4 regions of the Janthinobacterium sp. JC611 genome follow, and region 1 is predicted to be linked to each of the others. Evidence: predicted binding sites of a transcription regulator. Region 1 holds the regulator's gene; each other region holds the start of a gene.

Region 1 (7,338 bases):
CGACGTGCACTTCTGGGTGGCCACCATCGGCATCGTGCTGTACATCGCGGCAATGTGGATCGCCGGCGTGATGCAGGGCCTGATGTGGCGCGCGGTCAATCCGGACGGCACCCTGACCTACACCTTTGTCGAGAGCGTGAAAGCGACGTATCCGTACTACGTGGTGCGCGTGGCCGGTGGCCTGCTGTACCTGTCGGGTATGTGCATCATGGGCTACAACACCTGGATGACTCTGCGCGGCAGCAAACTCCCCGTCGCCCGCATTCCGGAACTGAACGCGGCGCACGCCTGATAGGAGCGAAAGCAAATGAAATTTTCACATGCATGGATTGAAAGAAACCCCTGGCTGCTGATCGCCCTGGTCACGGTGGTGATCAGCATCGGCGGCGCCGTCGAGATCGTCCCCCTGTTCTTCCAGAAGAGCACGACGGAGCCGGTCGCCGGCCTGAAGCCGTATTCGCCGCTGCGCCTGGCGGGCCGCGACATTTACGTGCGCGAAGGCTGCTACAACTGCCACTCGCAGATGGTGCGTCCGCTGCGCGCGGAAACGGAACGCTATGGCCACTATTCGGTCGCCGGCGAGTTCGTCTACGACCGTCCGTTCCAGTGGGGTTCCAAGCGCACGGGGCCCGACCTGGCCCGCGTGGGCGCCCGCTACAGCGACGAATGGCACCGCACGCACTTGAACAACCCGCGCGACGTGGTGCCCGAGTCGAACATGCCGGCCTACCCCTGGCTGGCGAAGACCAAGCTGGTGCCTGACGACATCATGCCGAAGATGCGCGCCCTGCAACGCCTGGGCCAGCCGTACAGCGACGCGGAAATCGCCGCCGGCCCCGCGCAACTGCAGGACAAGACGGAAGAAGACGCCCTGGTCGCCTATCTGCAAGGCCTCGGTACATTAATCAAAACAAGGAATTAGCATGGCAATCGACAACCTGTTTGACAGCGCCAGCAGCGTCATGACGGTGGTTTCCTTTACGACGTTCGTGGGCATCCTGTGGTGGACGTTCAGCCGCAGCAACAGCGACTTCGACGCGGCGGCACGCCTGCCGTTCGCCGACGACGCATTGGACTATCCGGCCGAGGCCGAGATGAACCTGGCGAAGGAGCATCACCATGGCTGACTTTACCAATGGCTTCTGGAATATCTATGTGATCGTGCTGTCCCTGCTGGGCATCATCGGCTGCGGCGTGCTGCTGTACTCGCAGTCGAAGGTGAAAGTGGCCGCCGGCGCCCCCGCCGACGGCACCACGGGCCACGTCTGGGACGAGGACTTGAAGGAACTCAACACACCGATGCCGCGCTGGTGGATGTGGCTGTTCTACATCACCATCGTCTTCGCGCTGGCCTACCTGTTCCTGTATCCGGGCCTGGGCAACTATGCCGGCAGCCTGGGCTGGAAATCGACGGGCCAGTACGAGGAAGAGCTGAAAAAGGCGGAAGCCGACTATGGCCCCCTGTTCAACAAGTACCTGAGCCAGGACTTGAAGACGGTGGCCGCCGATCCGCAGGCGCAAGCCATCGGCCAGCGCCTGTTCCTGACCTACTGCGCGCAATGCCACGGTTCGGATGCGCGCGGCAACAAGGGCTTCCCCAACCTGACCGACAAGGACTGGCTGTATGGCGGCGAACCTGACGTCATCAAGACCACCATCATGCACGGCCGCAATGGGCAGATGCCACCGATGGGCGCCGCCCTGGGCTCCGAAAAGGATGTCGAGAACGTGGCCCATTATGTGCTGAACCTGTCCGGTTCCACCTCCGACCCCGTCAAGTCCGTGCTGGGCAAGGCCAAGTTTGGCGCCTGCATGGCCTGTCACGGCGCCGATGCGAAGGGCAACCAGATGCTGGGCGCGCCCAACCTGACGGACAAGATCTGGCTGTACGGCGGCAGCGCCGATACCATCATGGAAACCGTCCGCAAGGGACGCAGCAACACCATGCCGGCCTTCAGCGACTTCCTCGGCGAATCCAAGGTACACGTGCTGTCGGCGTATGTCTGGAGCCTGTCGAATCCGCAGGCGCCCGCAAAGTAAGCAATGGAACCTCAAGTCATCAAGATGTATGCGGCCCGCGAGCAAATCTACCCTCGCGAGGCCAAAGGACGCTACGCTACCTGGCGATGGGTATGCGTATGGCTTACCCAGCTGGCGTTCTACGGCTTGCCGTGGTTGACCTGGAATGGCAGGCAAGCCCTGCTGTTCGATTTGACCACGCGCAAGTTCTACATTTTCGGCGTCGTGCTGTGGCCCCAGGATTTCATCTATCTGGCGGCCCTGCTGATCATCTGTGCGTATCTGTTGTTCCTCGTCACGGCCATTGCCGGGCGGGTGTGGTGCGGATTCTCTTGCCCGCAAACGGTGTACACGGAAATCTTCCTGTGGGTCGAACGCCGCATCGAGGGCACGCGCAGCGCGCGCATGGCCCTCGACAAGCAGGGCCCGTCCGTGCGCAAGGCCGTCAAGAAGACGGCCAAGCACCTGGCATGGGGCGCCATCGCCCTGTGGACGGGCTTTACCTTTGTCGGCTACTTCACGCCGATCAAGGAACTGGCGCACTCGGTGACCACGCTGAACTTCGGTCCCTGGGAATGGTTCTGGGTCTTGTTCTACAGCCTGGCAACCTACGGCAACGCGGGCTGGCTGCGCGAGCAGGTGTGCAAATACATGTGCCCCTACGCGCGCTTCCAGAGCGCCATGTTCGACCAGGACACCCTGATCATCACCTACGATGCCAAGCGCGGCGAACCACGCGGTGCACTGAGCAAGAAGGCCGGCAACAACGCCAGGCTGGGCGATTGCATCGACTGTACCCTGTGCGTGCAGGTGTGTCCGACCGGTATCGATATCCGCAACGGCCTGCAGTATGAATGCATCGGCTGCGCCGCTTGCGTCGATGCCTGCAACAGCGTGATGGACAAGGTCGAGCGGCCACGGGGACTGATACGCTACAGTACCGACCATGCGATGGAAAACAACTTCAATTCGCAGCAGATACGCCAGCGCGCCATGCGCCCGCGCGTCTTGATCTACACTTCCATCCTGGCCCTGATCATCATCGCCGTATGCACTTCGCTGGCGCTGCGCACGCCCCTGAAAATGGACGTGATCCGCGACCGCGGTTCGATGGGACGCGAAGTGGAAGACGGCATGATCGAAAACGTCTACCGCTTGCAGATCATGAACACCTCGGAGCAAAGCCAGCATTTTAAAATCAGCGCTTCCGGCTTGCCGGGCCTGACCTTGCTGACGCGCGAAGAAGTGACCTTGCAGCCAACGGAAACGCTGGGCTGGCCGATCCGCCTGCGCGTGCCGCACGGCGTGGGCGAGAAGGGGTCGAACAAGATTGCGATCGAATTGCACTCGCTGGACGACCCAGCGCTGCATGTGCGTGAAAGCGCGGTCTTCATCGTGCCGCGTTAACAAGGAAAGGCGGACGGGGACCGGGTGCCCTCGCCGCCGCCACGAAGTTGCAGGAAGGCCGGTCCCCGCATGGGGACTGGCTGATTAAACAGGAGAAATAGCATGTCCGACAGTCTGAAACTGCAAGCGCCCGTTGCACCGTGGTACAAGCATCGCTGGCCATGGCTGCTGATGATCGGCCCCGGCCTGTCCGTGGTCGTCGGCAGCTTCATGGGCTATATCGCGTTTACGCAGCCCGATGCGCTGGTGGTGGGCGATTATTACAAGCAGGGCAAGGCGATCAACCAGGATTTGAAGCGCGACACGGTCGCCAGCGACCTGGCGATGGATACCAGCCTGTCGTACGACGTGGCGTCGGCGCGCCTCAGTGGTTCCGTGCACAGCTTCGGCAAGGCTTACCAGGGGCCTTTGCAGCTGCACCTGGCGCATGCGACGTTACCGGAAAAGGATATCAAGCTGCTGGTGCAACCCGATGCGGCCGGCAATTTTTCCGTCGCGCTGCCGATGCTCGAGCGCAGCCGCTGGCAAGTGCTGGTGGAAAACGACAAACGCGAGTGGCGCCTGTCCGGCATCTGGACCTGGCCGCTGCAACGCAGCATCGCGCTGCATGCGGATGAAGAACTGTAACGTACAGTGCCGGGAAAACCGTAGCGAGCGGCCGTGATTTGTGGTTGAGAAGCGCAGCTGTGCTATGCACGGGGGCGCCGAGCCAGCGAGCATCGCAGACCGCAAAGCGCGACGCGCAGTAGGTTTTGACGGTGCTGTTACTTGCAGGTGTCCGTGCCGGCCGTTATGGCTTTCAACTTGGCCGGCTGCAGGATCTCGATCTCGCGGTTGGAGACGCGCAGCCAGCCTTCCTTCTTGAACTTGGACAGCAGGCGGCTGACGCTCTCGATGGTCAGGCCCAGGTAGTTGCCGATTTCCTCGCGCGACATGCGCAGCTGGAATTTGCTGCCCGAATAGCCGCGCGCCTCGTAGCGCGACGCCAGGTTGACGATGAAGGCGGCAAAACGCTGCGTCGCCTGCATATTGCCCAGCAACAGCATCACGCTTTGCTCGCGCGTGATTTCCTGGCTCATCATGCGGTGGAAATGGCGCAGCAGGGTCGGCATATTGCCCAGCAATTGTTCCAGGCTGGAAAACGGAATTTCACACACTTCGCTGTCTTCCAGCGCCACCGCGTTACAGTGGTGACGGTCGGCGCTGATGGCGTCCATGCCCAGCAATTCGCCCGCCATCTGGAAACCCGTCACCTGCTCCTCGCCACCCGGATTGATCTGGTAGGTCTTGAAGTGGCCCAGGCGGATCGCGTACAGGTTCTGGAACGGGTCGCCGATGCGGAACAGCGAGGCGCCGCGCGCGATCTTGCGACGACGGCCGATGATCTGGTCCAGCCTGTCCATATCGCCCATATCGAGGCCCATCGGCAGGCACAATTGATGCATGCTGCAGGTCGAGCATCGCGCACGCAACGCTTCCACGTTCACTGTGGGCAAGGTGGGAGTGAGTAGCGCTTCAGTCATGTCGGTACCTTTTAGAAAATGCAACAACGAGTTTACTGCATACACGGTTGCCGTGTGCCAATTTCACCGCAATTTCGCTGAAAAACGATCTCCAGCCTTTAATTATATGGCAACATCGTCAAAAGCCCAGGCGGGGAAGGCCATTTGCGTGGCGATGCTTGCCAAGTTGATGTATTGATAGGAAAATTCCTAACAGCATTATCTGCCGCCTGTGCCGCACGGTACTGAAAAGGAAATCATGAAGCCTCTCGGCATTAAAGCAAAAGTCGCGCTGGCCACCAGCCTGACCTCGATCGCCATGATCGCGCTGGTCACCATGATCCAGGTGCGGCACATGCGCGACGACTTCACCCGCGTATTGCTGAGCCAACAGGCGTCCCTGATCACCCGCACCGCTGCCGAGCTCGACGACAAGCTGGGCATGCTGCTGCAGATCGTCGCCCTGACGGCGAAACAGCAGCCGCCGGAGCTGATCGCCCAGCCGGACAAGCTGCGCGAATACTATGCGCGCCGCTCGATGCTGGTGCTGTTCGACGACGTGCTGGTGCTCGACGCGCAAGGCGCCATCGTGGCCGACATGCCGAAGGTGGCGGGGCGCGCCGGCATCAACGTCGCCGAGCGCGAGTACTTCCAGGCCGTGCTGCGCACGCGCCAGCCCATGATCACCGAACCGATGCTGGGCAAGTCCAGCGGCATGCCCATCGTGCAGATGGTCGCGCCCGTGCTGGCCGCCGACGGCCAGGTGGCCGGCGTCGTGATCGGCGTGCTGCGCCTGTACAAGGACAACCTGCTGGGGCGCCTGCGCTCGGAAAAGATCGGCAAGAGCGGCTATTACTTCATTCTCACGCGCGGCGCCGTGCCGCGCTACGTGCTGCACCCCGATACCAGCCGCTTGCTGCAGCCGCGCCAGCCGAACGCCAACCTGGCCACCACGCAGCTGCTGCAGGACGACGGCGAAGGCAGCATGGTCAGCACCAACAGCCGCGGCATCACGGCCGTCAACAGCTTCAAGCGCCTGAAATCGGTGAACTGGCTGCTGGCCGCCTCGCTGCCCGTCGACGATGCCTTCGAACCGTTCGATGGCGTGCTGTACCGGCTGGTGCTGTGGAGCATCCTCGCCTCGCTGCTGGCCGCCTTTGTACTGGGCTGGGTCACCGTGCGCCTGCTGTCGCCGCTGGTGCGCCTGCGCGATACCCTGCTGGCCCTGCGCACCAGCGGCAGCCGCTTCACCCCCGTGCCGGTGCAGCAGCGCGACGAGATCGGCGAACTGACGGAAGCGTTCAACGGCCTGATGAGCGAACGCGACCGTCTGCAGCAGGAACTCGAAGCGCGCGCGGCCGAGCTGGAACAGGAGCGCGACCGGGCCGAGGCGGCCAACCGCGCGAAGAGCGATTTCGTGGCCAACATGAGCCATGAAATCCGCACGCCCCTCAATGCCGTGCTGGGCATGGTGTATTTGCTGGGCAATACCAAGCTCGATACGGAACAGCGCAAGTATCTGACCATGGTGCGCGTGGCGGGCCAGTCGCTGCTGGGCATTCTCAACGACGTGCTCGACTATTCGAAGATCGAGGCGCGCCGCATGGAATTGTCGCCCGTCGAATTCGACCTCGACGAAGTCATGAATACCCTGGCCACGACGATGACGATGAACGCGGGCGAGAAGGAGCTGGAACTGGCCATCGCCGTCGAGCCCGACGTGCCGCGGCGCCTCGTGGGCGACGCCCAGCGCCTGCAGCAAATCCTCGTCAACCTGGCCGGCAACGCCATCAAGTTCACCGAGAGCGGCGAAGTGGTGGTGGCCGTCAGCCTGGCCGAGAGCGAGAGCGGCCGCGCCTGGCTGCGCTTCGAAGTGCGCGACACGGGCATCGGCATGACGGAACTGCAGCAACAGCAGCTGTTCGCCGCGTTTTCCCAGGGCGACCAGAGCATCACGCGGCGCTTCGGCGGCACGGGCCTGGGCCTGGCCATCAGCAAGCAGCTGATCCGCATGATGGGCGGCGACATCGCCGTCGCCAGCAGCGAAGGCAAGGGCAGCCGCTTCTGGTTCAGCGTGCCCTTCGAGATGCTGGCGCAGCCGGCCGGGACGCGCCGCACGCCGGCGCTGGGTCAGCTGCGCCTGCTGGTGGCCGACGACAACCGCACCACGCGCGAACTGATCGTCAAGCTGATCGAGGCGTGGGGCTGGCTGGCCGACGAAGTGGACTCCGGCTTCGCCGCCATCGAACTGTACCGCGAACGGCTGGCGCAGCGGCAACCGTACGATGTGGTGCTGGCCGACTGGCACATGCCCGTCATGGACGGCCTGGCGACGGCCAAGGCCATTCGCCAGGCCGCTGCCGGCCAGCGCCAGCCCATCGTGGTGATGGTCAACGCCTTCGCCCGCAAC
Region 2 (7,338 bases), on a different contig from region 1:
ATCGACGCCCACTGGCATACCATGCTGGCCGCCATCAACCAGGTGACGGCCATGACGTCCGACGTCGGCTATCTGTACCTGGTGGCGGCGCAGGAAGCCCGGCGTACCCTGCTGCGGGGCTTTACCTCCGTGCGCGATCCTGGCGGCCCCGCCTTTGCATTGCAACGCGCCATCGATGAAGGCATCGTCGACGGCCCGCGCATCTTCCCGTCGGGCGCCATGATTTCGCAAACGTCGGGCCATGGCGACTTCCGCCTGCGCTCGGACATCCCGCGTGCGGCGAATGCGCCGCTGAGCATCGCCGAAACGGCGGGCATGGCCATGATCGCCGATGGCGAAGCGGAAGTGCTGCGCCGCGTGCGCGAGCAGCTGATGCTGGGCGCGACGCAAATCAAGATGATGGCCGGCGGCGGCGTCGCATCGACGTACGACCCGCTCGACAGCACGCAGTATTCGGAGCGCGAACTGCGCGCGGGCGTGGACGCGGCCGCCGACTGGGGCACCTATGTGATGGCGCACGTGTACACGCCGAAAGGCATCCAGCGGGCCATCCGCGCGGGCGTGCGCAGCATCGAGCATGGCCAGCTGGCCGACGACGAGTCCGTGCGCATGATGCGCGATGCGGGCACGTGGTGGAGCCTGCAACCTTTCCTGCAGGATGAAGACAGCAATGTGTATCCCGATGCGGCGCGCCAGGCCAGCCAGAAGATCGTTGCCGAAGGCACGGTGAAGGCGTATGCGCTGGCGCAAAAGTACGGCATCCGCACGGGCTGGGGCACGGACATCCTGTTCAACGCGAAAAACACGCCCACGCAGGGCCGCCAGCTGGCCAAGCTCACGCGCTTTTACGATCCCCTGACCTTGCTGGCGCAGGCGACGGGACAGAATGGCGAATTGCTGGCCCTGTCCGGCCAGCGCGCGCCCTACCCGGGCCCCCTGGGCCGCCTGGCCGCGGGCGCGCTGGCCGACTTGCTGGTGGCCGATGGCGACCCGACGAAGAACCTCGATTTCCTCGCCCAGCCGGAACAAAACCTGCTGCTGATCATGAAGAACGGGCGCATCTACAAGGACACATTGGGCGCGCCGCTGGCGGGCTGAGGGCTGGCGCGTTGGCAACGGCGGCGGCTTGCCGCATAATGCGCCCATGTTCAAACTGACTTTTCTCGGCACGTCTTCCGGCGTGCCCACGCGCCACCGCAACGTCACGTCGCTGGCCCTGCAAACGACGCACAACCGCGACTGGTGGATGATCGATTGCGGCGAAGCGACGCAGCACCGGCTGCAGCGCCTGCCGCTGTCCGTGCACGACCTGGTGGGCATCTGCATCACCCACGTGCATGGCGACCACAGCTATGGGTTGCCGGGCCTGCTGGCCAGCGCCTCCATGACGGGGCGCAAGAAGCCCCTGCTGCTGATCGCCCCGGCCGCCATCAAGGCCTGGATCGACGCCACCCTGCTGCACACGGAACTGTTCCTCACGTACCCCTTGATTCATATCGACGTCGACAACGCGCCAGTCGTGCACGAGGAAGCGGGCTTGACCGTTTCGCGCCACGCGCTGTCGCACCGCGCGCCGAGCGTCGCTTATCGTTTTGCGCTGGAAACGAGCAGATGGAAGCTGGACAAGGCGGCCCTGCAGGCGGCGGGCGCGCCGCCCGGCCCCGCCTGGGGACTCTTGCAGGCGGGCCAGGATGCGACCCTCGACGATGGCACGGTCTTGCGCGCCGCCACCTTCCGCCAAACGGAAACGCAGCGCGCCACGGTGGTGATCGGCGGCGACAACGACACGCCAGCCTTGCTGGCGGACGCCTGCGCCGGTGCGCAACTGCTCGTGCATGAAGCCACCTACACGGAAGCGATGCTGCAAAAGGTCGGCCCCGGCCCCACGCACAGTTCCGTGCAGCGCGTGGCGCAGTTCGCCGCAGCGGCGCGCTTGCCGAACCTGATCCTCACCCACTTCAGCGCCCGCTATCACCATGCGGAAGGCATGGCCGAGCTGGAAGCGGAAGCGCGCCTGCATTACCCGGGCGAACTGTTCCTGGCGCGCGACTTCGACAGCTATGAACTCGATGCGGCTGGCGTGCTGAGCAAACTGCCGGCGAAATCCAGTGGGGATTGATGCCGTACTACGGATGCATGCAGTATGATCATACTCCGCCTGATGCTAGCGCAAGAATAACGCCATGAAACTGATTGCCCTGCTTTTATCGCTGATTGCCACCTCGGCGAATGGCGGCACCTTGCACCTGGACAAAGCCGCGACGGGCAAAGTGCGGCAAGCCGCCGATATCCGCTATGTCAATCACGATGAAAAACAGACGTACCGGCTGAAAATCGGCAAGCAATGGAGCGCTGGCCATTGCAGCAGCAGCGGCACGGGCAATTTGCACGCGCTGCTGCTGGACATGAACTTCGACGGACATGCCGACCTGTGGGTCACCGGCTACACGGACAGCCAGGGGCGCATCCGCTGTTCCGATGTCTGGCTGTGGGATGCGTCGGCGAAACAATACCGCTTCAACAAACCACTCTCGGCGATTCCGAATCTCGATATCAGCATCGCCGATCAGGGCATCGCAGGCGGCATCGCCAATTGCGGCTGCGCGGCGCAATGCTTTTATGAAGACAGCTATGCCTGGCGGGCCGGCAAGTTAATTGCCATTGCGCGGCGCGCACAGGATTGCGAGCGCTATCGCGAATATCGCTTGAATGACAAAAACGATTTGATTATCGTCAAGGATGAAATCATCGATAGCAGCAACCCCGGCCAGCAAGCCATCGAGCATACAAACGCCCATGACTGGCAGCGCCACGCGCAAACCATGCGCAAAGCCTGGGAGTAAATCCTTCACCACCATCGAACAATGACCGCAGACATGACGACACATCCAGCATCGATTACTTTCCACGCCGCCAGGGCGGAAGACACCCCCGCCTTCATCGACTTGCGCGGCAAGACGCGGCAAAACGCCATCCCCAGGGAGCGCCTGGCGGACGTAGGCATCACGGCCGACTCCTGGGCGGAAATGATGCGCTCGGGCAGCCTGCCTGGCCAGGTCTGCCATCACGATGGCCAGCTGGTCGGCTACTGCTTTGGCGAGCGCGACACAGGCGAAATCATCGTCCTGGCCCTGCTGCCGGCATTCGAAGGCCTCGGGATCGGCAAGACCTTGCTGGCATTGGTGATGACGGAACTGCGCGCGCACGGCCATCAACGGCTGTTCCTCGGCTGCTCCAGCGACCCCGCCTCGCGCTCCTACGGCTTTTACCGCTACCTGGGCTGGACGGCGACGGGCGAGACGGACAAGTACGGCGACGACGTGCTGGAGTTTCGCTTGACGGCCTAGGCGGTCAAGCGATTGGCATCCCACACGCGCAGGATGTGCGTGATGGCCGCGTCAAACACGGCGTAGCCCACGCCATCGCGCGCCTGGATCGATACTCCCGACAAAAAACCGTCGAACACGGCCGCCAGCGCCACCCCATCCGTCTGCGCGGATAACTCTCCGCTGGCCATGCCCCGCTCGACGCAATGCGCGAAACCGGCCCGCGTGCGCGTGCGCGAAGCGGTGAGCGGCGCGGCCACGGCCGCATGTTCGGCCGTCGGCGCGCTCATGCAACCGAGCGCCACCATGCAGCCGGGCGGATGCCCCGGCTCGGACTGCATCGCCGCCGACTGGCGCAAGGCCAGCTCGATGGCCGCGCGCGGCGCCAGGCCATCGTCCCACAGGCACTCCGTCACGCGCGCGAACGTATCCAGATAGCATTGCGCCGCCTCGCGGAACAGCGCTTCCTTGGAGCCGAACGCCGCATAAAAGCTGGGCGCGGAAATGCCGCCGCCCAGGCTCGCCTTGAGCTGGCTCAAGGACGTCGATTCATATCCCTGTTGCCAGAATAAAAACATGGCCTGCTCGACCGCTGTCTGCCGGTCGAACGTGCGCGGCCGTCCCATTTGCGCCATTGCTCGCTCCTTTTCGTCTACTTACATACTACTCGATACAGAAGTCGTTGACAACGCGGCGCGCCATCGCCTATATTTATACCGATCGATATATATGTACCGCCGCGACGGTCCGGGGCACTCCTGCGCCCGGCCGACTCGTCACCCTTCCAAGGATTTTTCTTTGAATCACGCTACGCTCACCACCGGAACCAGCCCTGCGCTGGCCGACCGTCTCCCCGTCGCCGGCCTGCTGGCCCTGGCCATGACGGGTTTTATCTGCATCGTCACGGAAACCTTGCCTGCCGGCTTGTTGCCACAGATCAGCGCGGGACTCGGCATCAGCGCCGCGCTGGCCGGGCAAATGGTCACGGCTTATGCGCTGGGCTCCCTGCTGGCGGCCATTCCGCTCACCATCGCCACGCGCGGCTGGCGCCGCCGCAATGTGCTGCTGCTGACCATCATCGGTTTTCTCTTGTTCAATACCGTCACGGCCCTGTCGTCCCACTACTGGCTGACCCTGGCGGCCCGCTTCTGTGCCGGCATGGCGGCCGGGCTGGCGTGGAGCTTGCTGGCAGGCTATGCGCGGCGCATGGTGGCGCCGCACCAGCAAGGCCGCGCCTTGGCGCTGGCCATGGTGGGCGCGCCCGTCGCCCTGTCCCTGGGCGTGCCGCTGGGCACCTTGCTCGGCTCCCTGGTCGGCTGGCGCGCCGCGTTCTGGATCATTTCCGCACTGGCATTGATCCTGATCGCCTGGGTGCTGGCGAAGGTGCCGGACTACCCGGGCCAGTCCGTCCATGAACGCCTGCCCCTGCGCCGCGTCTTTGCGACGCCGGGCGTGCGCCCGGTGCTGGCCGTCGTCATCGCCTGGATGCTGGCGCACAACATTCTCTACACCTACATCGCCCCGTTCGTGACGCCGGCCGGATTGACCGAGCGGGTCGACCTGGTCCTGCTCGTCTTCGGCGCCGCCGCCATGGCCGGCATCTGGATCACGGGCAAGCTGGTCGAGCGCCACCTGCGCGCCACCGTGCTGGCCAGCCTGGCCGTGTTCGCCGCGACGGCCCTCGTGCTGGGCCTCGCAGCGCACGTGCCTGCCGTCATCTACCTGGGCATGGCCGTCTGGGGCTTGTCCTTTGGCGGTGCGGCAACGCTGTTGCAGACGGCGCTGGCCGACACGGCCGGCGGCGGCGCCGACGTGGCACTGTCGATGAATGTGGTGGCGTGGAACGGCGCCATCGCGGCCGCGGGCGTGGTGGGTGGCGCCCTGCTGGAAACCTGGGGCGCGGGCGCCTTCCCGTGGGCGATGCTGGCCTTGCTCATGCTCGCTTTCGTGCTCGCCTGGTCGGCCCGCGCGCACGGTTTCCGGCCGGGACGGCGCAGCGGCGGCGCGCCCGTGGCCGGGCATTGAGCATCAGCGCGCCGCAGGGACGCTCATGACGCGGGGCACGTGTCCCGTATGCGCGAGGAAACGGACCAGGGTGGCATGCGGCAGCGCCACGGTGGCCGTGTTGCGCAGCGGATGGGCTTGCACAAAAGCAGCTTCCCATACGGCCTGGTCCATTACCAGTGCCACCGCCTGCGCACTGTCGTGTATCAGCGCAAGCAGGCTGACGGCCCCGGGCGTGATGCCCAGGTGCTGCAACAGGCGCTCGGACGATGCCATGCTCAGCTTGCTGACTGGCAGCAAGCGCCCCAGCGCCGCCAGGTCGATGCGCTTGTCGAAAGGCACGATGACGAGAAAATGCCGCCGGCCCTTCTCGTCGCGCACGAACAGGTTTTTCACCATCAGGCCCGGCATGGGCGGCACGTGAACCAGTGCTTCATCGATGGTGTGCACGGCCGGGTGCTCGACGAACTGGACATCGCCGGCGCTGCTTGCCAGCCAGCGGGACAGGGTTTCTTGCATGGTCACTCCTCAGCGCGAACGAATGCGCGATGAAGAGATTGTAGCGGCGCGCCGCGTGGAACGCTTGCCGTCAAGGCTGCTTGTCGGCCTTGTCGGCCGCCGCCAGCCCCCAGTCATTCCAGCCTTCGCCGAACAGCTCGATCGGATGCTGCGTGCGCTCGGAACCATTGCCGCAGCGCATGGCGTCCGGCGGACAATACTTGTCGCAGCCCCAGCAGATGCGTTCGGGGTTCTTGGGGTTCAGGGGAAAGGGCTTGGCCATGGGAGGCGATCGTGGTCGGTTGAGGGTTCTTAGCCGACTCTAGACCTGGCGCGGATGGCGGTCAAACGAATTTCAGTGGGGAATTTGTCCGGGATCAAGGTTGTGCGGATAGTAGAACATCGGCACGGCGCCATGCCCTACTCTTGATCTTTCCGGACGAATACGGCGACTTCCAGCACGCTCCGCGCGTAGTTGACACCACCGTCCGCCGCAGGTTGCGCCTTGAGTTCGTCCAGCGCATACACCATCGTCACCGTGGCACCGGCCACGAACAGCTCGATGTCCTGCCTGCGGTGCGTGTAGATGCTCTCCTCGACTGTCGAGCCATCGGCCAGGCGCAAGGTGAAGCTGTTGACTTGATCGCCACGGCGGCTGTCCTGCCCCGCGAAATACGTGCGCTCGATGCTGCCCGTCACCGTTTGCGTCTGGATGCGGCCGGCATTGATGCTTTCCCACCACGCTGCAGAAGCGAACAAGCCGTGCCTGCCTTTCAAGCCCATGTGAGGCCTGGAACTGTCGAGGGTGAGGGATTGGGTCTTGGCGACCCGACCGGGGTCTTGGGCCAGAGACTCGGCGAGGGTGTAGACGGTTTTCATAGGGCGCGGGTATTCCTGCAAGCGGTCGCTCAATATTTACGCCGGATGATGTAGGCATTGCCGGCAGGTTCAAAACCGAGCGTCGGATAGTAGGACATGGCATCCGGGGCGGAAAGCAATATCAAGGACACTTCGTCGCCGATGATGGCCTGGGTACGCTGGACAAGTTCCTTGCCGATGCCCAAGCCCTGGTACTGCTTGTCGACCGCCAGATCCGACAGATAGCAGCAATATGCATGGTCGGTCAGCGAGCGGGCCAACCCCACAAGCTCGCCATCCACCCATGCCGACAGCAGCAGGCAAGGCGCGGCGAACATGCGCGCGATTCTCGGCAGATTATCGGTCGGGCGCTTGATTCCAGATTGATCAAAAACACGGACGACATCGACGGGGTCCAGGGGGAAATTGTGACGATATTCTACGGTGATGTTTGTCATGGGTTCAACAGTGGAAAGTGATCGTACATGGGCGCAGCTTGTTTCTGCAAACATTGCTCATGTCGGCATATGCATTGAATAGTATGCCAGTGGCGATGACTGAGGGCTGTTTCCGTCCCCACCAAGCCCCTGACGCTTATTTAAACGCCCGGAATTTCAAAAAGCGTTGGCCGTCATACTCCACCTCGCAATCA
Region 3 (7,338 bases), on a different contig from region 1:
CCGATCGCCAGCGCCCCGGAAAAGTATGGCTATGACATCGCCTCGCGCCCCCTGATCGCCGAAACGCTGGCGCAGTCGCGCGATTCCGGCCAACTCAGCAATTCCGGCATGCCCGTGCCGATGGAAGGCCGCCCCCAATTGACGGGCATGGCCATGCGCCTGCCCGTGTACCGCTTCGGCATGCCGACCGACACGGTGGAGCAGCGGCGCGCGGCTTACCAGGGCTCCGTCGGCATCGGCTACGACCTGGTGACGATGATGCGCAGCGCGCTGGCGGACATGCCGGTACGCAACGTCCGCCTGACCCTGTTCGATATCGGCCCGCAGGCACGCGAACCATTGCAACTGCCGCACGACATGCGCCCCGTCTTCGACAGCACGATGGAGGGCATGCATGCGCCATGGTGGCTGCCCGGCAACTCAGGGCGTTACCTGAGCAGCACGATGCTGATCAAACACAATGGCCGCGTGTGGCAAGCGCTGTTCAGCGTGCGCAAGAGCGACTTGTACACGCGCTTCAGCGCCTTTTTGCCGTGGCTGGCCCTGCTGATCGGCTTCGCCAGCACCATGCTGCTGTACATGCTGTTCCATACGCTGGCGTCATCGCGCCGGCGCGCCATCCAGATGGCGAACAGCATGACGGAGGAGTTGCGCGCCAGCCAGATCCGCCTGCAGCTGTCGCACCAGAAACTGCGCCGCCTGGCGGCCCATGCCGACCAGATCAAGGAAGAAGAGCGCAAGCGCATCGCGCGGGAAATCCACGACGACCTGGGACAGAACCTGCTGGTCTTGCGCATCGACGCCGACATGCTGGCTTCGCGCACGCAGCGCCGCCATCCGCGCCTGAACGCCCGCGCCCGCTCGACCCTGGAGCAGATCGACACCACCATCAAGAGCGTGCGGCAGATCATCAACGACTTGCGTCCCACCGTGCTGGACCTGGGAGTGAATGCGGCCGTCGAATGGCAGGTGGCGCAATTTCGCCAGCGCACGGGCATCGCCTGCGAAGTGAGCGAAAGCCATGACGACATTTGCCTCAGCGATCAATGCGCGACGGCCCTGTTCCGCATCCTGCAAGAGTCGCTCAGCAATATTTCCCAGCATGCGAATGCCAGCCGCGTGCGGGTCAAGCTGGAAAAGTGCCGCGATACGGTGTCGATGAGCATCTGCGACAACGGCGTGGGCGCGGCCATCGACGGGCGCAACAAGCTGGGCTCGTTTGGCCTGGTGGGCATCGAGGAGCGCATCAAGTTGCTAGGTGGCACTTTCCATATCGAAAGCAGCCCTGGGGCCGGCATGAGCGTGCACGTCAGCGTGCCGCTGGGCGCGGACGCCACCGGCTTCCCTTACCAGGAGGAAATCCGGGCCAGCGGCTGAGCGGCGCGCCACGCAGACAACAAGCTCAGCTTGCGTATTTCGTAATTAAATGCAATATTAATGTAGATCAACTCAGCGCCCGCCCGCCATGGGCCAGGCATTCCTCGACTACTTGCCAGGAGGACAAACCCACCGCTTTCCCTTGTTTCACCGTATTTCCCACAACGCTCTTCACCAAAGGACATTCATGGATACGAACGACAGTTTCAAGGCAATTGCCGATTTGAATTTGGACGCGATCAAGGTCAAGCTGATGCACCGGGAGTCAGGCGAAGGATGGAGCCTGGAGAAGGCGAATGCGGTGGAATTCGAATACCGCCGCTTCCTGATCCTGATGAAACAGTTTCCGGAAGAAGAGACGGCGCCACTGATGGACGTCGATACGTTCTGGCACTACCACATCCTCGACACCCTGAAATATGCGGCCGACTGCGAACAGGTGTTCGGCTACTTCCTCCATCATTTCCCCTACATCGGCCTGCGCGGCGAAGACGACGAGGCGGCGCACCATCGCGTGGGCGAGCGCATGAAACAGCTGTATGAACAAACGTTCGGGGAAGATTATATCCGCGCAGAAACGGCGTATTCGGGACGGGCCGTGCAAGCCGCGTATTCGGGACGGACCGTACAAACAGCATTTTCCAGTGCGGCGGTACAGGCGACGGCCTACTCGGGACGGACCGTGCAAACGGCGTTTTCCAGCGCAGCGGTACAGGCGACGGCGTATTCGGGCCGCGCGACCGGGGCTGCCAACACCGCCTTTTCCAGCGCGCCTGCCTCACTGACGGCGGCGGTGGTCAAGTCGTCCTCGGCTGGACTGGACATGGGGCGTTTCTATCTCGATCGTCCGGTACTGAACCGCGACCCGCAATAGAAAAGCGGCAAACAGCTGTGGCTGCCGCACGCGGCAAGCCTGACTTACCCAGACGGCACCTCTCAGTTTGCCGTCTGTCAGGCGCTCTTAGGCAGCCATCAACTCGCGCAATTCACGAATGCTGAAATCGCTGATTTCATGCATGCGGATGAGGATCGTGGCGCCGATCGGCAAGGTATTGTGACGAATCTTGCTGATAACAGGTGGCGCCACTTCCAGAGCTCGCGACAAGGCGGCGTCATTTTTCAGTTGCAGCTTGTCGATGATCGCATCGAGGACGCGATTCGGGTTGTAGGTAGGCAAAGAGGTAATTTGTTTGAGAGACATGATCAAAAATCCGTACTTGTTGTATTAAAGCAAGAAAAAACAGAATGTCTCTTCTGCAATAATTCAGGGTAAACACACTAAAAAGCGCCATCACTTATGCGGTTTTTACGCCGCAAACAATATAATACACGCTATTGTTGATTTTTGCGTAACTTAAAGCAAAATTGTGATAATTGAAGAGAATTGACGCACTTGGAATGTGCTAGAGGATAACTCAAATCAGGAAAATTTGCTGCACGTCATCAATTTTTACAATGGGGGACGCCGCTACGCATGAACCAGGCAATCGTCATGAGCGTGCCCAGACGGGCCATGTCGGCGGATAGATGCCAACCTTGCGCGGCCACGCCGGCCGGGGTGGCAGGCAGGCAAGTGCCTGCGGTGGCATCGCCACGGCACCAGGCCAGTTGCCGGCGAATTTCATCGGGTGGTGGTGGCGGCTGCAGCGCATGTTCGCGGCGCCGCATATAGGCGCGCACCTGTTCCTTGCTGGGGTGACTCGTAGCTCGCATGGCTCGCTCCTGCTGACGGGAAACTGCGTCGCGCTAATTGTAGAGCCCGCCACAAATAGCTGAAACGCGTGACGACATTGCTCACCATATCGCCAGCGCGCCATGCTTCGTTTGCGCTGCATCAAAAGGCAAGGCCCCGGTGTTGCGCCGAAGCCCATGCTGTCCCACGGCCTGACGGCCGACAGACTGCTCTTATTTCTTTTGCTGGCGCACGCGCTGTTGCTGTTTTTCCTGCGTTTGCTGGCGGTTCTGCTTGCGTTCGAACAGGGTGACCGCATCTTTCTTTGCGTGCTCGACGGTACGCATTTCCTCATGCGCATCGTGCGGGACAAAAAACTCGGCGTCCTGCGCCGCCACGACCAGCTTGATGGCGGCGTCGTCGTCAAGGCCATACAGTTCCGTCAGGACGGTGGTGACCTCGTCCAGGTATTCTTCGTAAGTGAGGGTGCTCATGCTGTCGTCCTTAGGTGAATGGCGCACCGCCGCAACGGCGCGCTGCGCGCCGGCCCAGCAAAGTGCGCAGATAACCGGTCATTTTACCCGATGCCGGCGCCAGCGGCGGACAGCGACCGCAAGGCATCGGCCACGCGCGCATAGCGCAGGCGCACGCCCAGCTCGTGCTTGAGGCGCGTATTGTGCAGGCGGCGCGATTCGGACATGAACGACAGCAGCATCGGCGTCACCACTTGCCGCAGCTCGGCACGCGGCAGGCGCGGCGGGCGCGGCAAGCCGAACGTATCGGCCACGGCATCGAAATATTCCGCCATTTTGAGTTCGCTGTCATCGCTGGCGTGATACACGCGTCCCGGCTTGCCCCGCCACAAGGCCCGCTCGATGATGCGCGCCAGGTCATCGGCATGGATATGATTGGTGTACACATCGTCGCTTGCCGCCAGGGCCGGCGTGCCTTCGCGCAAGCGCTTCAGCGGCAGGCGGTCATCCGCATAGATGCCGGGCACGCGCAGGATGGCCACACTGGCGCCGCGGCGCGCGCCCCAGCCACGCAAGACCTGTTCGGCATCGACGCGCCGCTTCGCGCGCGCATTCGCCGGCGCAAGCTGCCGCGTTTCATCGACCCAGTCGCCGGCGCAATCGCCATACACGCCGCTGGTGCTCACATACACCATGCGTGCATGCTCGGGTAAAATGGCGGCCAGATTGCGCGTGCGCTGGTCCAGCAAGCCGGACGACCGGGGCGGCGCCAGGTGCACGATCATCGTCGCCAGTCCCGCCAGCCGTTTCAGGCTGGCGCGCTCGTCGAGGTTGGCCACGATGGGCACGGCGCCGGCCGCCCGCAGCTGGGCGCGGCGCGCCGGCTGGCTGGTGACGGCAAAGACGCGAAAACGCGTGCGCAGCAGGGGCAGCAAGCGCATGCCGACGTCGCCGCAACCGAGGATCAGCAGGCGCGGCAAGCCTGACGGCTTGCGCAAAGAGTGCATTAACATATTTTTCATCTCAAGGATTGTATGACTTTTCAAGTTACTGTTCAGCCCAGCGGCCACCAATTCAGCTGTGAAGCGGACGAAACCGTGCTGGCGGCGGCGATACGCGCCGGCGTGGGCTTGCCGTATGGCTGTAAAAATGGCGCCTGCGGTTCCTGCAAGGGTAAAGTGGTTTCTGGCACCGTCCAGCACAAGGCGCACCAGCAGCGCGCCCTGACACCGGAAGAGGAAGCGGCCGGCTTTTCCCTGTTCTGCTGCGCCACGACAAGCGCCAACCTCGTCATCGAAGCGCGCGAAGTGGCGGGCAGCAGCGACTACCCGATCAAGAAAATGCCGTCGCGCGTGACCAGCATCGAAAAAGTCGCGCCCGACGTCGTCGTGCTGACCCTGCAGTTGCCGGCCAGCGAGCGCCTCAATTACCGCGCCGGACAGTATATCGAAATCATGCTGCGCGACAACAAGCGCCGCAGCTACAGCATGGCCAGCGCGCCCGTCGAAGGCGGCCCCGTGAGCCTGCACATCCGCCATATGCCAGGCGGCCTGTTCACAGACCAGGTCTTTGGCAGCATGAAAGAGCGCGACATCCTGCGCTTCGAAGGCCCGATGGGCACCTTCTTCCTGCGCGAAGATTCCGACAAGCCCGTCGTGCTGCTGGCCTCGGGCACGGGCTTTGCCCCCTTGAAAGCCATCGTCGAGCACATGATCAACGAGCGCTCACCGCGCCCGATCACCCTGTACTGGGGCGGCCGCCGTCCGCACGACCTGTATATGGACGCGCTGTGCCGCCAGTGGGCCGCCGACTTGCCGCAGTTCACCTATGTGCCCGTCGTGTCGGAAGCCTTGCCGGAAGACGCATGGGAAGGCCGCACGGGCTTCGTGCACCAGGCCGTCATGGCCGACTTGCCCGACATGTCCGCGTATCAGGTATATGCCTGCGGCGCGCCGATCGTCGTCGAATCGGCCAACCGCGATTTCGTGCAACTGTGCCAGTTGCCAGCCGACGAGTTCTACGCCGACGCCTTCACCACGGAAGCCGACCTGGCCAAGTAAGCGTCACCTTCCAGACAGCGGGGCGCGGCTGGCGCGGCGCCCGCTGCCGCCCTCCCCCGCTGTTCCCTGGAAATCTCATGTCTCTCGCCATCCTGCGTCACCGCAACTTCGTCTGTTATCTTTCCGCCCGCGTGCTGGGCACGGTGGCCGTGCAGATGCAAAGCGTGGCCATCGGCTGGCAGGTGTACCAGATCACGGGCAGCCTGTTCGACCTGGGCCTGATCGGCCTGGCGCAATTCGCGCCCTTCCTCGTGTTGATCTTGCCGGCCGGCCACGTGGCCGACCGCTACAACCGCCGCAACATCATCGCCTGGTGCCTGGCGGCGCAACTGGCGTGCGCACTGGCCCTGCTGGCGTTTACGTTAAGCAATATTTCCATCGTCTGGCCCGTGTTTGCCGTGCTGGTGCTGTTCGGCAGCGCGCGCGCTTTCATGATGCCGGCCACGCAAGCCGTGCTGGTGAACATGGTGCCCACGCAACACTTCAGCCGCGCCGTCGCGCTCAGCTCGTCGAGCTCGCACGTGGCCATCATCCTGGGCCCCACCCTGGGCGGCTTGCTGTATTACTTCGGCCCCAAGGTGGTGTATTTGATTTCTTCCGCGCTGCTGGTCGTGTCCGTCCTGCTGATGCGCGCCACCGCGCCGGCGCCGCAAGTGGTGAAACGCGAACCCGTCAGCTGGCATACGCTGCTCGAAGGCTTGCGCTTCGTCTGGTCGAAACCCATCGTGCTGGGCGCCATTTCGCTCGACCTGTTTGCCGTGCTGTTCGGCGGCGCCACGGCCCTGCTGCCGGCGCTGGCGCATGACGTGCTGCATATCGGCCCCGGCGGCCTGGGCTTGCTGCGCACGGCGCCGGGCGCCGGCGCCGCCCTGTGCTCGATCGTGCTGGCCATCGTCCCCATCACGCGCCGCGTGGGCGCCTGGATGTTCGGCGGCGTGGCCGTCTTCGGCCTGGGCACGCTGGTGCTGGGCAGCACCAGCTATTTCCCGCTGGCGCTGGCGGCGTTGCTCCTGATGGGCGCCGGCGACATGGTCAGCGTCTACATCCGCCACCTGCTGGTGCAGTTCGAGACGCCCGACGAGATCCGCGGCCGGGTCAGCGCCGTGAATGCCGTCTTCATCGGCGCCTCGAACGAGCTGGGCGAATTCGAATCGGGCTTGACGGCCGGCTGGTTCGGCCTCGTGCGCGCCGTGCTCTTCGGCGGCGCCGCCACGCTGGCCGTGACGGGCATCTGGGCCGTGCTGTTCCCCGTGCTGTCGCGCATGGACCGCTTTCCCCACCACGAAAAGGAAGCGGCAGCCAGGACGGCCACCGCGACCGCGCGCTAGGCGCTAAGATGCGCTATTGCCACTGACGAACCCGCACCATGAAAATCACGCTTCCCTTGCACGGCTTCATCCGCAGCCGCCCCCACCTGAGCATGGCCACGGCCATCGGCGTGGCGGCCGGCCTGCTGCTGCCGTCTTCCTGGCAACAGATGACGCGGCTGCTGACGGCGTGGAACGTCGCCGTCTGGTTCTACCTGGCGACGATGGCCTGGATGATGATGCGCGCCAACCATCACAAGGTGAAGGTGATGGCGGCGCGCCAGGATGAGCGCGCCGCCACGGTCCTGTCGGCCCTGTCCGTCGCATCCGTGATGAGCCTGGTGGCCATCGTCTCGCAGCTATCCTCGATGAAAGACATGGCGCCGGACGAGCGCGCACTGCATTACGGCCTGACGATCCTGACGCTGGTCGGCTCCTGGTTCCTCGTC
Region 4 (7,338 bases), on a different contig from region 1:
GGTCGAGCAGCTGGGCCGCGTCGCGGTCGCCCAGGCGCGAAAACTGCGTGGGCATGGTGGTGATGTTTTCACTGTAATTGAGTTGCCAGTTGGTATGGCGCTGCATGAAATTGGCATCGAGGCTGTACGTGGTGCCGAAAAAGCGCTTGCCCGTGCTGAAGGCCACGCTGGTGCGCGGCGACGGCGTCCACACGCCGCCCAGCGACCAGAAGCGGCCCGCCGGCGCCTTGCCGGTGCTGGATGGATAGCCTTCTTTTTCCATGCCGCCGCTGGCCGTGGCCGACCATTTGCTGCTGAACGGGTAGCGCAGGCCCGCGCTGCTGCGCTGCATGCGCACGGGCGCCAGCTTGCTGTCCTGCGTGCGGCGCACGTCGTGGCTGGCGTTCCAGGTCCAGCCGTTGCCGCGCGGCTCGCCACCTAGCAGCAATTGCATTTCATCGCTGTGCACGGACAGCAGTGCGCCGCCGCTGTCGACCGTGTTGCGCGTGTAGCGCAGCTCGGCCGTGGCCAGGCCGCGGAAACGGTGGCGCAGGTAGGGGCTGATGCCGGTGGTGCGCACGGTGCTGGTATTGTCCGTGTCGGGCAGCTCGTCTATCAGTTGCGGGCCGAACGGCGAGATGTTGCGCCGGCTCACGCTGGCATCGGCATCGATGAAAAACCAGTCCTTGACCAGCTCGGCGTCGGCCGAGGCGTGCAGTTCGTGGCTGTCCGTATCGGCGCGCTGGCTCGACAGGAACTTGCGCCAGCTGTAATCGAGATGCACGCGCAGGCGGGGGCCTGTGCCGATGAGGGCGATGGCGGGCGCGATTTCCGTGATGAAGTCCGATTGCTCCTTGCCGGGCGGCGCGCGCAAGCCATTGTCCGTATAGCTTTCGCGCAGGCGCAGCGACGGTTTGACCAGCCAGTCGACGGCGCCGGCAGGCAGCGGCAGCAGCAGGGACAAGAATGGCAGCAGCGGCAGCGGCAGCGGCCCCCGGCGGCTAATCGTAATAGCCATAGCCGTAGTAGCCGTTGCCGGGGAACGATTTGGTCTTGTTGTAGATTAAATGAATGTGTTCGCACGATTCGATCTGCCGCAGCGCTTCCTTGACGGCGTGCTGGGTCGTCGTTTCCGCCTCGACCACCATCACGACCTGGCCCATTTGCCCCACCAGCGCATGCGCCTCGCTGGTGATCAGGAGGGGCGGCGAGTCGAAGATGACGACGCGGTCGGCATAGCGGCTGGCGATTTCGGCCAGCAGGCGGCTCATGGCCCGGCTGGCCAGCAATTCCGTCGCGTGCTTGTTGCTGCGCCCGGCGGGCAGGATGCTCAGATTGGCCACGTTGGTTTTCAGGATCACGTCCGCCATGGCCAGTTGCGGGTCCAGCAGCACGTCCATCAGCCCCGGTTCGGGCGGCAGGCCCAGCACCTTCAGCACGGCCGGGCGCGCCACGTCGGCATCGACCAGCAGCACCGTGATATCCATTTCCATGGCGATGCTCATGGCCAGGTTGACGGCGCAGTAGGTCTTGCCTTCGCCCGGCATGGCGCTGGTGACGACGATCAGGTTGCCGTGGCGGATGGCCTCGGCGCCGGTGGCGCGCGCCTGGCGCAGCAGCGGGCGCTTGATGATGCGGAAATCCTCGGCCACCGAGCTGCGACCGCCTTCCTGCGTGAGCATGCCTTGCTCCGCCAGCCGGGCCAGGTTGAGGGGGCGGTACTGCGGCGAGCGGGCCGCGTCCGCACCCTCGGCAACATAGGGCACGCTGGCCTCGGCCACGCCCAGGATGGTGGGTTCCTGCTTGCCGCTATCCTTGCTGCTCATCGTCGCTCCCGTGGCGTGGTCTAGAATTTCAGCAGCGCGGCCGTCATGACCCCGCCGTACAGCACGAACAGGCTGCCCAGGCAGGCGCCGAAGGCGTAGCGGGCGCGGCGGCGGCGCACCTGCTGCAGCGCCGTCCAGTTCATCGATACCGTGCCCAGCACGTTCAAGCCCGTGGCGTCGCGCAGTTCGGCGGGACTGAGGAAGGTCGGGCGCACCTGGCTGATCAGCAGGGCCGTGGCGACGCCAGCCACCAGGGCCGCGCCCAGCGCCGCGGAAAACAGCAGCGGGCGGTTCGGGCCGACGGGCGCATATTGCACCGTGGGCGGGTCGATGATCTTGAAGGCCATCATCTCGGTGGTGGAACTGAGTTCGCCCGACAGCTTGGCCGCTTCGCGCCGGCCGATCAGCTTTTCATAGTTTTCCTTGTTGATGATGTAGTCGCGGTTGAGCTGCGCCAGCTGCGACTCCACCTCGGGCACGGCATTGCTCTGCGCCAGCAGGCGCTCGTTGCGCGCGTTGTATTCCTGCACGCGGGCCTTGATGGCGGCCACCTTGGCGTCCGCGTCCGTCAGCGCCACCTTCAGTTGCTGCAGCATGGGACTGTAGTTCTTGCCCGGGTCGCCGGACGCCGTTTTCAGCTTGCTTTCCTCGATCTTGCGTTCTTCCAGCTGGGCAATGAGGCGCTTCGAGGCGATGATATCGGGATGCAATTCCGTAAATTGCATGCGCAAGCTGTCGAGGTTCTTGTTGATCGACGCGATGCGCTCGTCGAGTTCGGGATTCGTGATGGCCGATGCGTTCGGTTCCAGGTCGAGCACGGGCTCGTCGCCCTCGATCTGGCTCTGGATGGCCTTGCGCGCCTGTTCCGCCTCGACCAGTTCCAGCTTGGCATTGTTCAGGCTATCGGACGCCATCTGCAGCTGGCTGCCATAGTCGATGCCCTGGCGCGGCAGCAGCAGCGTGTTGCGTATCTTGAATTCCTTCACCAGGTTTTCCGCCGCGCTCAGCTTGTCCTCGTAATTCTTGATCTGCTCGTCGATGAATTGCACCGCCTTCTGCGAATCGCCTTTCTTGCCCTGGAAGCTGCCTTCGACAAAGATCGTCAGCAGGCTTTGCACGACGTCGCGCACCAGCTTCGGGTCGCGTCCGCTGTAGCTGATGGTGTAGATGTCGTACGCGTTGGTGCCCGTGATCTTGATGCGGCTCATCAGGTCGTCCAGCTGGGCCTCGTGCTCGCGCACGGTCTTCGAGTCCAGGTCGAGGTCGACCATGCGCATGACGCGCTCCACGTTCGGACGGCTGAGCAGGGTGCGGCTCATGATGGCCACCTGCTGTTCCGTGTTCGGCACGCTGGTCATGCCGGCCATCAGCGGCTTGAGGATGGTTTGCGTATCGACAAAGACGCGCGCCGACGTCTGGAAGTCGTCGGGCAGGGTGATCACCTTGATGAAGCCGGCGATGGCCACCAGCCACGCCACCGCGACCGCATGCCAGCGGTACTTCCAGATGCCTTTCAGGCCGGAAAGCAGTTGCTGTATCAATACTTCCATGTCGCTTCCTTCATGGGACGGTGCTGCACGGTCGATGGACTGGCGACGGCGACTTGCAAGAAATGCTTGCCTGTTGAGTAAGCAAAGTATAGGGCGGCTGGGAGGCAAGATTTCCCAAGATGATTGCTTCTTGATACGCCTCAAGGTTCACTTGCCAGCTTTTAATAATCATTGGAAGTTCGCGGCCCAGGCTGGTTCTGCGGGGCCGGCCATGGATGCGCCATCGACTCGAAGAGGCTCCGCATGAATCCGTTTCGCCGTGCATTTGTCTGTCACGCGCTGGGCATGGCCTGTGCCGCCAGCCTGCTGGGCGCCTGCCGTTCGCCCCATCCGCTGGCACCGGCCGACGACAGCGCGCCCCTGCACGACTACCTGATCGGACCGGGCGACTCCGTCAACATCATCGTCTGGCGCAACCCGGAAGTGTCGCTGACGGTGGCCGTGCGGCCGGACGGCAAGATCACCACGCCGTTGGTGGAGGACCTGGAAGCGAGCGGCAAAACCTCGACCCAGCTGGCGCGCGACATCGAGCAAGCCTTGAGCAAGTTCATCCAGCAGCCCGTGGTGACGGTCATCGTCACCAATTTTTCGGGGCCGTATGGCGAGCAGATCCGCGTGATCGGCGAGGCGGCCAAGCCGCAGGCGCTGCCGTACCGGCTGGGCATGTCGCTGATGGACGTGCTCATCGCCGTGGGCGGCATCACCGATTTTGCGGCCGGCAACAAGGCCAGCATCATCCGCCTGCGCGAAGGCAAGCAGCAGCAGCTGCGCGTGCGCCTGGACGACCTGCTCAGGAATGGCGATATTTCCGCCAACGTCATGATGCGTCCGGGCGACGTGCTGCTGATACCAGAGAGCTTCTTTTAATAACTATCTCGGGAATGTCAAAACAGCACTTATATTTGTCATTTTGTACTTCCGGGCAAATTTAATAATGTAATTTTGCTATTAAATAGCATATTTCTTTTGTTTTTTTTGTCTGGCGTGGGAACTTCTCCAGTTTTTGTCTTGTCACAAGGCATTGGCTTCAGTCCGTCTCGACGGCTGCCGATGAACGTGAGGACAAGATGAGCTTTGACGATGAACCCATAATTTCCTTCGACACGCCGGGCAATTTCAGTGACCTGGTGGTGGGCGAGGGGCGGATCGACCCGGCCATGGAGCACGAACTCGACCTGCAGCGCTTTCATATCCGCATGGCCAATTCGCGTGGCCGGCGCGAAGCGGCCAGTTTGCTGATCCGCAAGATGTACGGCTGGCGCGGCTATGCCGTCGATCCCGGCATCGCGCATGCGCTGAATAAAATCACGCTGTTCGCGGAAACGGCCGGCACCACCGTCGGCACCATGACCCTGTGCCTCGACAATGACGAGACGGGCTTGCCTGCGGATGAGAATTTCCGCGACAAGCTCGACATCCTGCGCGCGGAGGGCCGGCGCCTGTGCGAACCGTCGCGCCTGGCCATCGACAAGGGCGTGAGCAAGCGCGTGTTCGCGGCGCTGATTCATATTTCTTATATCTACGCCCACAATATTCACGGCTTTACGGATTACGTGATCGAAGTCAACCCGCGCCACGTGGTGTTCTACAAGCGCATGCTGGGTTTCAAGGACTTCGGCGGCGAGCGAGAGTGCACGCGCGTGGGCGCGCCGGCCGTGTTGTTGCGGCTGGACCTCGATTACATGGGGGCCCAGATCCGCAAATACGGCGGCCTGATGGAACAGCATGGGGGTGAACGATCGTTTTACCCCTTTTTTTTTCCGACATGGGATGAGCCTGGTATTACCGACCGGCTGAGGCAGGGGCGCAACTGAATCATTTGTTTTTCATTAAGATTGCCTGCATGTAGCTGCCCGGAATGGCATACGTGATGCCGCTGGGCGCGCTGATGGCCGCCTCCTTGAGGCCCTTGACGTACACCATGTTGATGATGCCGTAGACGAGACCGGTCTCGGGATCGAACAAGGGGCTGCCGCTGCTGCCCGGATACGCCGTCGCGTCCAGCTGGAACACGGTGTATGGCGCTTTTTGCAGCTGCGCCAGGCGGCGGGCGTCGAGCCGTTGCGCGTTTTCGCTGGGCATGACCACTGGCGTCAGCGATGACACCGTGGCGCGGTGCGTGACGTGGTGCAAGCCGAGCAAGGTGCCCAGCGGAAAGCCCGTGAAAGCCATGGCCTGGCCTTCGCGCACCGTGGCCGCGTCGCCCAGCGCCAGGGCGGGCAGGGGCGCGCCCGTCAGGCGCAGCAGGGCCAGGTCGTGTTCCGCGTCCAGCGCCTGGACTTTGGCGGGGCGAAATTGCGCCACCTTGCCCTGGCCCGTGAGTATGCCGATGACTTCATTTGGATTGGCGTCGAGCAGTTTCTGGATCACATGGGCGCAGGTCAGCACGCTCAAGCCGTCGTCCGTCACGAACCCCGTGCCGATGAAGTTCATCGGCGGCGTGCGCGTCTTTTGCAGGCTGCCCACGCCGACGATGGACGGTTTCACGCGCGCGATGGTTTGCGCCAGCGGCGCATCGGCGCGGCACGGCGCGCTGGCCAGGGCCAGGCAGAACAGCAGGAGGGAAGACAGGGCTTTCATGGCGGCGCGCTTTCAAGGGATGGCGATGGCGGGGAGCGGGGCGGCTGGAGCAGCGCGCACAGCAGCATCAGGTAGCACAGCAGGGCGATGCGCGGCACGTCGAGCAGGCTGTCGAACAGGCCGACGACGAGAAAACCCAGCAGGGCGGCGGCGCAAGCCAGCGCGCCCGGGTCGCCGTGCGCGGCGCGGCGCAGCAGGCGCCGGCCGGCCAGGGTCAGCAAGGCCAGCATGGCGAGTGCGCCGCACCAGCCCGTTTCGATCAGCAGATGCAAGGCCAGGCTCTTGATATGCCACGGCAAGTGATGATGGTCGCTGCTGAAAAACCAGTAATTGTTGGCCTGCGTAAAGCGCCCGTTGGCGATCAGTTCCTCGCCGCCGGGCGCGCGCAGGCTCAGATTGTCGACTTCGACCACGGACGAGGTGGCCGTGCCGCTGGCCGCCAGCTCCAGCTGCACGGGCGGGCGCAGCAGCCAGGCGCCCGCGCCCAGCCGGGCGCTGTCGAACGGCACCTCGTAGTGTTGCCAAGCACCGGGCTGCGTACCGGCAGGCGGCGCGCGCAGGCGCAGCGGGACATCCACGCAATATTGCGCATACAACAATTGTCTTTGGCACAGGCGCACCTGCAGCACGGGCATGGGGCCGGTTCTGCGCGCGTCGAGCGCCAGGGTGTAGCGCGTGGCGGGGTGCACGCGCAGGCGTTGCAGCAGCCGCAGCAGCTCGCCATAGCCGGCGCTGTAGCCGGGACTGGCCAGGCGCACATAATAATTGCCAGGCTCGCCCCTTTCCTCTGCATAGGTGATGCTGGCCGGCACCTCGCGCCGGGGATTGTGCCAGTAATACGTGGCGGGAAAGCTGCCGCTACCCATGCCGAACAGGCGATTGCCCGCATCGGACGGCTGCATGGCCAGCGCTTGCCGCCAATGGCGCAAGCGGCCCTGCATATCGAAGGCCGTGGTGGCGAAACGTTCGGTGGCGTAATAGCTGGCCGAGACGGGGATTGCCAGCAGCAACAGGATGCCGGCCGCGCCCGCGATGCTCAGGCTGGCCCGGTCCAGCCGCCACAGCGGTGGACGCAAGCGTCCGTTGCACAGCATCAGCATGGCCAGCAGCACGACCAGGCCGGCCGGCAGCAAGGCCGGTGCTCCCGCCCAGTGCCAGACTATCCAGCCGAGATTGCATGCCAGCATGGTCCACGCCATCATCGCCAGGCCCAGCCTGGCCGGCCCTTTGTCGGCGCCGCCGCCCGGCCACAGGGGACGGGGCAGCAGCATGGCCGCCAGCAGCACGGCGGCCAGCAGGAACAGGAAGTACGGGCCTTTCAGCCAGCCGGCGGTCTGCTGGCCGGCAGGTTCCGGCCACCAGGCGGCGAGCAAACCCTGCAGGCACAGCGCGCACAGCAGGCT

What was found. Region 1 encodes FNR, which switches genes on or off when oxygen is low (the NO sensors DNR and NnrR bind a similar motif). Its sites were predicted from a motif close to TTGATNNNNATCAA; they were not measured.
Region 2: the regulator FNR is predicted to act here: its motif matches at 6,196-6,209, upstream of J0O65_RS16795 (DUF3079 domain-containing protein).
Region 3: the regulator FNR is predicted to act here: its motif matches at 1,435-1,448, upstream of J0O65_RS06205 (glycine-rich domain-containing protein).
Region 4: the regulator FNR is predicted to act here: its motif matches at 3,486-3,499, upstream of J0O65_RS22050 (XrtA system polysaccharide chain length determinant).

Annotation. Positions count from the first base shown of each region.
Region 1 is NZ_JAFLJN010000085.1:62,891-70,228, forward strand. It holds gene ccoN (cytochrome-c oxidase, cbb3-type subunit I) at 1-292, shown strand, start outside; gene ccoO (cytochrome-c oxidase, cbb3-type subunit II) at 308-922, shown strand; gene J0O65_RS27055 (cbb3-type cytochrome oxidase subunit 3) at 924-1,127, shown strand; gene ccoP (cytochrome-c oxidase, cbb3-type subunit III) at 1,120-2,040, shown strand; gene ccoG (cytochrome c oxidase accessory protein CcoG) at 2,044-3,426, shown strand; gene J0O65_RS27070 (FixH family protein) at 3,529-4,053, shown strand; gene fnr (fumarate/nitrate reduction transcriptional regulator Fnr) at 4,191-4,949, opposite strand; gene J0O65_RS27080 (response regulator) at 5,188-7,338, shown strand, end outside.
Region 2 is NZ_JAFLJN010000021.1:520,724-528,061, forward strand. It holds gene J0O65_RS16760 (metal-dependent hydrolase family protein) at 1-1,098, shown strand, start outside; gene J0O65_RS16765 (ribonuclease Z) at 1,145-2,119, shown strand; gene J0O65_RS16770 (XAC2610-related protein) at 2,184-2,843, shown strand; gene J0O65_RS16775 (GNAT family N-acetyltransferase) at 2,877-3,347, shown strand; gene J0O65_RS16780 (TetR/AcrR family transcriptional regulator) at 3,344-3,961, opposite strand; gene J0O65_RS16785 (MFS transporter) at 4,206-5,351, shown strand; gene J0O65_RS16790 (prolyl-tRNA synthetase associated domain-containing protein) at 5,355-5,849, opposite strand; gene J0O65_RS16795 (DUF3079 domain-containing protein) at 5,920-6,111, opposite strand; gene J0O65_RS16800 (immunity protein RhsI2 family protein) at 6,249-6,707, opposite strand; gene J0O65_RS16805 (GNAT family N-acetyltransferase) at 6,737-7,144, opposite strand; gene J0O65_RS16810 (GNAT family N-acetyltransferase) at 7,281-7,338, opposite strand, start outside.
Region 3 is NZ_JAFLJN010000005.1:60,708-68,045, forward strand. It holds gene J0O65_RS06200 (CHASE domain-containing protein) at 1-1,377, shown strand, start outside; gene J0O65_RS06205 (glycine-rich domain-containing protein) at 1,565-2,251, shown strand; gene J0O65_RS06210 (hypothetical protein) at 2,339-2,578, opposite strand; gene J0O65_RS06215 (hypothetical protein) at 2,821-3,090, opposite strand; gene J0O65_RS06220 (hypothetical protein) at 3,283-3,543, opposite strand; gene J0O65_RS06225 (SDR family oxidoreductase) at 3,627-4,544, opposite strand; gene J0O65_RS06230 (CDP-6-deoxy-delta-3,4-glucoseen reductase) at 4,557-5,582, shown strand; gene J0O65_RS06235 (MFS transporter) at 5,660-6,910, shown strand; gene J0O65_RS06240 (DUF1345 domain-containing protein) at 6,949-7,338, shown strand, end outside.
Region 4 is NZ_JAFLJN010000034.1:347,579-354,916, forward strand. It holds gene J0O65_RS22040 (TIGR03016 family PEP-CTERM system-associated outer membrane protein) at 1-997, opposite strand, end outside; gene J0O65_RS22045 (XrtA-associated tyrosine autokinase) at 981-1,805, opposite strand; gene J0O65_RS22050 (XrtA system polysaccharide chain length determinant) at 1,826-3,355, opposite strand; gene J0O65_RS22055 (XrtA/PEP-CTERM system exopolysaccharide export protein) at 3,599-4,222, shown strand; gene J0O65_RS22060 (N-acyl amino acid synthase FeeM domain-containing protein) at 4,423-5,169, shown strand; gene J0O65_RS22065 (S1 family peptidase) at 5,171-5,935, opposite strand; gene J0O65_RS22070 (hypothetical protein) at 5,932-7,338, opposite strand, start outside.